Linked DNA regions of Streptacidiphilus rugosus AM-16. The protein of the gene in region 1 binds, or shares a complex with, the protein of each later gene. Links are inferred from orthologs where the notes say so. Each region holds a gene or a part of one and is shown in the gene's direction. Other genes may lie near its edges.

The links.
Region 2: the proteins of BS83_RS30755 (region 1) and BS83_RS18895 are in contact, whole or in part, in a solved structure (PDB 8BNU), measured with the Escherichia coli proteins. The link is inferred for Streptacidiphilus rugosus AM-16 from one-to-one orthologs.

What each region holds. Positions count from the first base shown.
Region 1 is NZ_JQMJ01000004.1:4,764,216-4,768,980, reverse strand. What follows is about bases 1,056-4,054. They hold BS83_RS30755 (acetyl-CoA C-acetyltransferase), read left to right. Parts: upstream 1,056-1,902; coding sequence 1,903-3,207; downstream 3,208-4,054. Other genes in these bases: BS83_RS30750 (AMP-dependent synthetase/ligase), read left to right, coding at 3,627-4,054; BS83_RS30760 (3-oxoacyl-ACP reductase), read right to left, coding at 1,056-1,825. Also shown: BS83_RS30765 (MaoC family dehydratase), read right to left, coding at 1-330; more of BS83_RS30760, read right to left, coding at 335-1,055; more of BS83_RS30750, read left to right, coding at 4,055-4,765.
Region 2 is NZ_JQMJ01000004.1:2,153,719-2,157,575, forward strand. The notes cover bases 1-2,974. They hold BS83_RS18895 (3-hydroxyacyl-CoA dehydrogenase NAD-binding domain-containing protein), read left to right. Parts: upstream 1-364; coding sequence 365-2,584; downstream 2,585-2,974. Other genes in these bases: BS83_RS18890 (acetyl-CoA C-acetyltransferase), read left to right, coding at 1-237; BS83_RS18900 (hypothetical protein), read right to left, coding at 2,697-2,974. In the rest of the region: more of BS83_RS18900, read right to left, coding at 2,975-3,806. UniProt on the Escherichia coli protein: Catalyzes the formation of a hydroxyacyl-CoA by addition of water on enoyl-CoA. Also exhibits 3-hydroxyacyl-CoA epimerase and 3-hydroxyacyl-CoA dehydrogenase activities.

The sequences.
Region 1 (4,765 bases):
TCTCTGCTCGATCCGGTTGGCCAGGTGGACGAGACCCAGCAGTGGCAGCGGGAAGTCACGGGCGGTCATCAGCACCAGCGACAGCGGGAACGCGGTCAGGTGCGGATAGGTGACCGGAAGGCGGTCCTCGGCGGTGAACCCGCACAGCTCGCGGTAGCGGTGGAGCCGTTCGGCGTCCGGCGCCGCGCCGCGCAGTGCGACGGCCCGTTCGGGCGTGTGGGCCGCCTGGCGGCGTGGCTTGGGGAGGAGGGCGCGGGCGTAGAGGCCCGCCGCGCCCGGTACCGACGGGAGATCCCGAGAGATGACGGGCTGAGGGGTGGCTTCGGTCATGGCGTCACGCTCCGAGCAGGGCTTGGCCGCAGACCCGCAGGACCTGTCCGCTGATGCCCGCGCTGGCCGGGGCGGCGAGGAAGGCGACGGCCTCTGCGACGTCGACCGGCTGTCCGCCCTGCTTGAGGCTGTTGAGCCGACGTCCGGCCTCGCGGATGAAGAGCGGAACGGCGGCGGTCATCTGCGTTTCGATGAACCCGGGCGCGACCGCGTTCACGGTGATGCCGCGACCGGCGACGGCCTCGCTCGGGGCGAGGGCCTCGACCAGGCCGATGAGACCCGCCTTGCTGGCCGCGTAGTTGGACTGCCCGACGTTGCCCGCGATGCCGCTGATGGAGGAGGTGCAGACGATCCGGCCACCGGCACGGAGGACCGGCCCGTTGCCGCCACCGTCACCAGGGCCGTCGCCCCGGCCGCCCTCGTCGCCGTCGCCGTCGCCGTTGGCGAGCAGTGCGTCGGTGAGCAGCGCGTCGGTGAGCCGTTCGACCGCGGTCAGGTTGACGGCCACCACCGCGTCCCACTGGCCGGGCTCCATCCGGCCGAGGGTGCGGTCTCGGGTGATTCCGGCGTTGTGGACGACGACGTCCACGCCGCCGTGCTGCTCCCGGAGGTGGGCGGCCACCTGGGCGGGGGCGTCCGGCGCGGTGAGGTCGATCTCCAGGGCGTCGCCGCCGAGGCGCGCGGCTACCGCCCGCAGCTCCGCGGACTGTGCGGGGACGTCGAGGCAGACGACCCGCGCGCCGTCGCGGGCCAGGGTCTCGGCGACCGTCGCCCCGATGCCTCGGGATGCGCCGGTGACCAGGGCGATCCGGCCGTCGAGCGGTCGGTCCCAGCGCAACGCCTCGGCCCTCACGATGGCGGGCTCGGCTGCCGCGACCCGCAGGACCTGGCCGGAGACGTAGGCGCTGCGTGCCGAGAGCGCGAAGCGCAGTGGCGAGCCGACGGTTTCCTCCGCGCCGGGGGCGACCAGCAGCAGGTGCGCGGTCGCACCCCGCCGCAGTTCCTTGCCGACCGAGCGGACGAAGCCCTCGAGCGCGCGCTGCGCGGCGGCTTCGCCCGGGTCGACGGCCAGTTCGGGCGGCGTGCCGAGGACGACCACGCGGCCGCAGGGGGCGAGCGAGCGCACGCGGGTGTGGAAGAACGAGTGGAGGGCGCCGAGCCGTGCGCTCTCGCGGATGCCGGTCGCGTCGAAGACCAGGGCGGCGGCCGGTGCGTCGCCCGCCTCCGCGCCCCTTGCCTCGGTGCCGTCCGGTGCCTGCCGGCCTGCCCTGTCCACGCTGCCCGCCTCGCGCGTCGGCACGTCCCAGTCGGCGAGCAGTTCGCTGACCGGTTCGACCAGCCGGCCGCCCTCGGTCGCGCCGAGCAGAACCGGGCCGGTGATGTCGGGGACGCCGTCCTGACGCCGCCTCAGCGGCTCCGGCCGGGGCAGGCCAAGGCGCGCGGCCACGAACCCGCCCGGCCCGCTCGCGGTCCACGACAGGTAGCGGTCCGACATCTTGATTTCTCCTTACGGGTGAGTAAGTTTACTAGAGAGTAAGTTCACCGCCGCCCCCCGCACAAGGAGCTGTCGCCGTGTCTTCACCCGCGTCCCCTGCCGCGCTTCCGACCGCGCGCCGCGTGGCGATCCTGGGCGGCAACCGGATCCCCTTCGCCCGTGCGGACGGTCCCTATGCGACCGCCTCCAACCAGGAGATGCTGTCCGCCGCCCTCGCGGGTCTCGTCGACCGCTTCGGGCTGGCCGGGGAGCAGTTGGGGGAGTTCGTGGCCGGCGCGGTGCTCAAGCACAGCCGGGACTACAACCTCGCCCGCGAGGTCGTCCTCGGCAGCGCGCTCGACGCCCGCACCCCCGCCTACGACCTGCAGCAGGCCTGCGGAACCGGCCTGGAGGCGGTGATCCTGCTGGCGAACAAGATCGCACTCGGTCAGCAGGAGTGCGGCGTCGCGGGAGGTGTGGACACCGCGAGCGACGCCCCGCTGGGGGTCAACGACGAACTTCGGCGCGTGCTGCTGGGCGCGCGTCGGGCGCGAGGCCTCGGCGGGCGCGTGCGCAGCCTTGCCGGCGTACGCCCCCGCCACCTCGTGCCGGACATCCCGCGCAACGCGGAACCGCGTACCGGCCTCTCGATGGGCGAGCACGCGGCGCTGACCGCCGCGCAGTGGGGCATCCCGCGTGCGGACCAGGACGCGCTGGCCGCCACCAGCCACCGCCGGCTCGCCCAGGCGTACGAGGACGGGTTCCTCGCGGACCTGCTCACTCCCTTCCGCGGCCTGGACCGGGACCAGAACCTGCGCCCGGACAGCAGCGTGGAGAAGCTGGCCCGTCTGAAGCCGGTCTTCGGCGGCGCCGACGGCACGATGACGGCAGGCAACTCGACGCCGCTGACGGACGGCGCGTCCACCGTGCTGCTCGCAAGCGAGGAGTGGGCGGCGCGGCGCGGACTGCCGGTGCTCGCGTATCTGACGCAGTCGCGCACCGCGGCGGTCGACTTCTTGCACGGGGAGGACGGGCTTCTGATGGCCCCGGCCTTCGCGGTGCCGGCGATGTTGGCGGCCGCCGGGCTGGGCTTCGCCGACATCGACCTCTTCGAGATCCACGAGGCCTTCGCCTCACAGGTGCTGGCCACCCTGGCAGCGTGGGAGAGCGCGGAGTTCTGCAAGTCCAGGCTCGGCCTGGACGCACCGCTCGGCGTGGTGGACCGCGACCGGCTCAACGTCGCCGGCTCGTCGCTGGCCACCGGCCACCCCTTCGCCGCGACCGGCGGACGGATCGTCGCCACGGCGGCGAAGCTGCTGCACGAGCGCGGCGGCGGCCGGGCCCTCATCTCCATCTGTGCGGCGGGAGGCCAGGGCGTCACCGCGCTGCTCGAAGCTCCGTAGCCTGCTGCGGCGGCCCGGCGGCCCGGCGGGCGTGGTCGAGCGCAGGACGCGCCGACGGCGGCCAGCCCCCGTCCCATCCCGGCCGCCGCCCGCCCGGCCCCATCCCCGCCGCCGCTCGCCCAGCCCAAGGCCCGGCCCAACACCAGGCCTGCCCCGCGCCGCCACACGCCGGAGCTCCCCAGGTCGGGGCGGCGCCAGGCCATCCCGCCCGATTCCACCCCTCCCCGATTCCACCCCTCCCCGATTCCACCTCTCCCCGACTACACCGCCGCGCCACCCCGCCGTACCGCTCAAGCCGGTGCCGTTCCACGCCCGCACACGCCCGTCCGCCGTACCACCCACCGCCGTACCACCCACCGCCGTACCACCCACCGCCGTACCACCCACCGCCGCACCACCCCACCTCGCAGGAGCCGCGCATGGGTACCACCTTCTTCCAGGATCTGAGAGCCGCCCGCGCGCGGCCCGACCTCGCCGATCGCGTGAAGTTCGAGTTTGTCCGGGAGGACGGCGTCGTCCGGGAGGTGCGGGCCGCGCCCTTGGTCGGGGCGCTGCCGCACGGGAGCCTCGCCGACGTGCCGTTCGACAACGCCGCCGCCGACCCCGACGCGATCGCGCTCCGGCGGCTCACGGCCGGAGGCTGGGAGCCGGTCACCGCGGCGCGGTTCGCCGAAGACGTCGCCGGTGCGGCCAAGGGGTTGGTCGCCGCCGGGGTCGAACCGGGCGACCGGGTCGCCCTGATGGCGCGCACGCGCTACGAGTGGACCGTGCTCGACTTCGCCGTCTGGGCGGCGGGCGGGCAGACCGTGCCCGTCTATCCGACCAGTTCCGCCGAGCAGGTCGACTGGATCATGCGCGACTCCGGCGCGGTCATGCTGCTGGCCGAGTCCCCCGAGCTGGCGAAGCTCACCGCGCCCGTGCTGGACGAACTGCCGGTGCCGGTCCGGCTCTCGGTGCCCACCGTCGACGAGGACCTGCTCGGCTTCCTCGCCGACCTCGGGCACGAGGTGCCCGCCCGGGAGATCGAGCGCCGACGGGCCGAGGTCACCCCGGACTCCGTGGCCACGCTCGTCTACACCTCCGGAACGACCGGCCGCCCCAAAGGCTGCGTGCTCACGCACGCCAACCTGCACGCGGGATCGGCCAACCTGGTCGAGCTGCTGCAGCCGGTCTTCGTCGAGGCCACCCACCAGACGCCGACGACGCTGATGTTCCTGCCCCTGGCCCATGTTCTCGGGCGGATGCTGCAACTGGCCTGTCTGCTGGGGCGGATCACCATCGGGCTGTTTCCCAGCATCAAGCCCGACGAACTCCGGCCCGAGCTGGAGCGGTTCGGCCCCACCTTCCTCGTCGCCGTGCCGTACTTCTTCGAGAAGGTCCACGACACGGCCCGTGCCATGGCGGAGCGGATGGGCCGCGGTGCGTCCTTCGTGCGGGCCGACCGGATCGCCGTCGCCTACGGTGAGGCCGAGATGCAGCGGTTGCTCGGTGACGGGCCCGGTCCGGATCTCGCGCTGCGCGCCGCGCACGCACTGTACGACCTGCTGGTCTACCGGCG
Region 2 (3,857 bases), 2.6 Mb from region 1 along the record:
ATCAACGAGGCGTTCGCGGGTGTGGCCCTGCGCTTCATGCGGGACCTCGGCTTCGACCACGCCAAGGTCAACGTCAACGGCGGTGCGATCGCGCTCGGCCACCCGCTGGGCGCGACCGGCGCGATGCTGCTCGGCACCGTGCTGGACGAGCTGGAGCGGCGTGACCTGCGTCGCGGGCTGATCACGCTGTGCGTCGGCGGCGGCATGGGCATCGCGACGATCATCGAGCGCCTCTGACCGCGCGTCCGACCGCGCCTCCGGCCGCGCGTCCGGGCTCGTGTCCGGGCTCGCGTCCGACCGTCCGGCCCCGGCGTTCCGCGCCCTCGACTCCCCCGCCGCTCCCGCATTCAGGAGACACACAGACATGACCAGCCAGACCCACGGCACCACCGACCCGAACAACCCCACGGGCACCATCCGCTGGGAGCAGGACGCCGACGGCGTCGTCACCCTGGTGCTCGACGACCCCTCCCAGGCCGTCAACACGATGACGCCCGCCTTCACCGCCTCCCTCGCCGACGCCGTCGCGCGGCTGACCACGCTCAGGGACGCCGGGGAACTGCGCGGCGTGATCGTCACCTCGGCCAAGAAGACCTTCTTCGCCGGCGGCGACCTGCGCCTGCTCAGCTCGATCCGGCCCGAGGACGCACAGGAGTTCTTCGAGGGCTCGATGGGCATCAAGCGGAACCTGCGCGCGCTTGAGACCCTCGGCGTCCCGGTGGTCGCCGCCGTCAACGGCGCGGCGCTCGGCGGCGGACTGGAGATCGCGCTGGCCTGCCACCACCGCGTGGCGCTCGACAACCCGGCGGCCAAGATCGGCCTGCCCGAGGTGACGCTCGGTCTGCTGCCGGGCGGTGGCGGCGTGGTGCGCACGGTGCGCCTGCTCGGGATCGCCGACGCGCTGCTGAAGGTGCTGCTGCAAGGCCGGCAGTACCGCCCGGCCCAGGCGCTCGAGGTCGGCCTGGTGCACGAACTCGCCGCCGACCGCGACGAGATGCTGGCGAAGGCTCGGGCGTTCATCGACGCGAACCCGAGTTCGCAACAGCCCTGGGACGTGAAGGGCTACAAGATCCCCGGCGGGACGCCGAGCAACCCGGCCTTCGCGGCCAACCTCCCGGCCTTCCCCGCCAACCTGGCGAAGACCCTGCAGGGAGCCCCCTACCCGGCCCCGCGCAACATCCTGGCGACGGCCGTCGAGTCGGCGCAGGTCGACATCGACACGGCGTTCGTGATCGAGGGCCGCTACTTCACCGAGCTGGCGACCGGCCAGACCGCCAAGAACATGATCCAGGCCTTCTTCTTCGACCTCCAGGCCGTCAACGCCGGCGCGAACCGGCCGGCCGACGTCCCGGCCCGTACGGTGGCCAAGGTCGCCGTGCTCGGCGCGGGCATGATGGGCGCGGGCATCGCCTACTCCTGTGCCAAGGCCGGGATCCAGGTGGTCCTCAAGGACGTGAGCCAGGAGGCTGCGGAGCACGGCAAGGCCTACTCGGCCGGCCTGCTGGACAAGGCGCTCTCGCGCGGCCGCACCACCGAGGCCAAGCGCGACGCGCTGCTCGCCCTGATCACGCCGACCGCCGACCCGGCGGACCTGGCGGGCTGCGACGCCGTCATCGAGGCGGTGTTCGAGAACACCGAGTTGAAGCACCAGGTCTTCGCGGAGATCCAGGACGTGCTGGCGCCGGACGCGCTGCTCTGCTCCAACACCTCCACCCTCCCGATCACCCAGCTCGCCGAGGGCGTGAAGCGACCCGAGGACTTCATCGGACTGCACTTCTTCTCGCCGGTCGACAAGATGCCGCTGGTCGAGATCATCAAGGGCGAGCGGACCGGTGACGAGGCGCTGGCCCGCGCCTTCGACCTGGTGCGGCAGATCAACAAGACGCCGATCGTGGTCAACGACTCGCGCGGCTTCTTCACCTCCCGCGTCATCGGACAGTTCATCAACGAGGGTGTCGCGATGGTCGGCGAGGGCGTCGACCCCTCCTCGGTCGAGCAGGCCGCCGCGCAGGCCGGTTACCCGGCGAAGGTGCTGTCGCTGATGGACGAGCTGACGCTGACCCTGCCGCGCAAGATCCGCGACGAGTCGCGCCGCGCCGTCGAGGCCGAGGGGCGCACCTGGACGCCGCACCCGGCCGACACGGTGCTGGACCGGATGCTCGACGAGTTCGGCCGGCCCGGACGCAGCGGCGGGGCGGGTTTCTACGAGTACGTGGACGGCAAGCGCGCCGGCCTCTGGCCGGGGCTGCGCGAGCACTTCACCTCGGCGAAGGGCGACGGCTCGGCCGCGGTCCCGTTCAAGGACATGCAGGAGCGGATGCTGTTCGCCGAGGCGCTGGACACCGTCCGCTGCCTGGAGGAGGGCGTACTGACCTCGGTGGCGGACGCGAACATCGGCAGCATCCTGGGCATCGGCTTCCCCGGGTGGACCGGCGGCGTGCTGCAGTACATCAACGGCTACGAGGGCGGCCCGGCCGGGTTCACGGCGCGGGCGCGGGAGTTGGCGGCGGCGTACGGGGAGCGGTTCGAGCCGCCGGCGCTGCTCGTCGCGAAGGCCGGGAGCGGCGAGACCCTCACCGACTGACCCGAGCCGACCGGCGCTCCGCACCCGGGGCGCCGAGGCGTACACGTGGCGCCGGTGCGTTCTCGTGGCGCCGACGCGCACACGGCGCGCCCTTCCGATCCGGGCCACCGGGTCAGGAGGGCGCGCCGCCGTGGAAGGTGACGCTGACGCTGTAGCAGGCGGAGCCGATCGCGGCCGCCGTCAGCAGCCAGCGGCCGAGGGCCGGGCGCGCGGCCAGCCACTGCGCCGCCGGGAGGAGCAGCGTGAAGGCGGGCACCAGGAAGCGTGCGATCGGCGGCACCGGCGAGGAGTTGACGAAGTCTATGGTCATCATGCCCGCGCCGAAGACGAGCAACGCGGCCGGTTGACGCCGCGGGGCGCGCCCGCACAGGCAGACGACGAGCAGGGCGAGGTACACGAGGCCGGTCACTGCGATCGGCAGTCGGCCGAAGGCATGATGCCGGGCTTCGTGGTCGGCGAACAGGTGCGTGAAGACGTCCCCGTACCAGCAGAGCGTGCTCCAGCCCCCGTCGATGCGGGTGCCCCAGGCCGTCTGGATACGGAAGTACCCCGCGAGTGACCCCTCCGCCAGGCTCACGTAGCCGATGTAGCCCAGCCAGCCCAGCGGGGCCAGCCCGGCCGCCAGGACCGGACGCCACCGCCAGGCCCGGGTCCGGCGCATCTCGAGAGCGGCGGCGACCATGACGGCGGCGATCAGCGCGGTGGCGCTGGGGCGGGCCAGACCGGCCAGGAGACAGAGCAGACCGGCCGTCAACCACCGTGCCCGCAGCAGCGCGTAGAGACACCAGGCGCACAGGGCGGTGAAGAGCGATTCCGAGTAGCCCATCGACTCCACCGCCGCGAGCGGCAGCGCACCCCACAGCACCACCGCGGCGAGCCCGACCCGGCGGCCCCGGAGCCGGTCCGCGACGGCGAAGATGCCGCAGGCGGCGGCCGCGGAGGCGAGCCAGGCGGTGAGGACGAGCGCGCCCGCCGTGCGCAGTCCGGTGGCCTCCGCGACGAGACGGGCGACTCCGGGGTAGAGCGGGAAGAAGGCCCGCGGCGAGAAGGGGACCCCGTGGGCCCCGATCAGGCCGTCGGAGGCGGCGTAACCGTGGTCGACGATGCGCGCGTACCAGCCCGCGTCCCACAGGGTGCCGAGCCGGGTCACCGGCGCGATGCCGTGAGCCCAGCCCCACCAGCACACGAGCAGCACCCCGAGGCCGCGCACCGCGACGTACACGGCGAGCGCGGGCAGCAGGCGGCGCAGCGCGGCGGCGGCACGGCGGTCCAG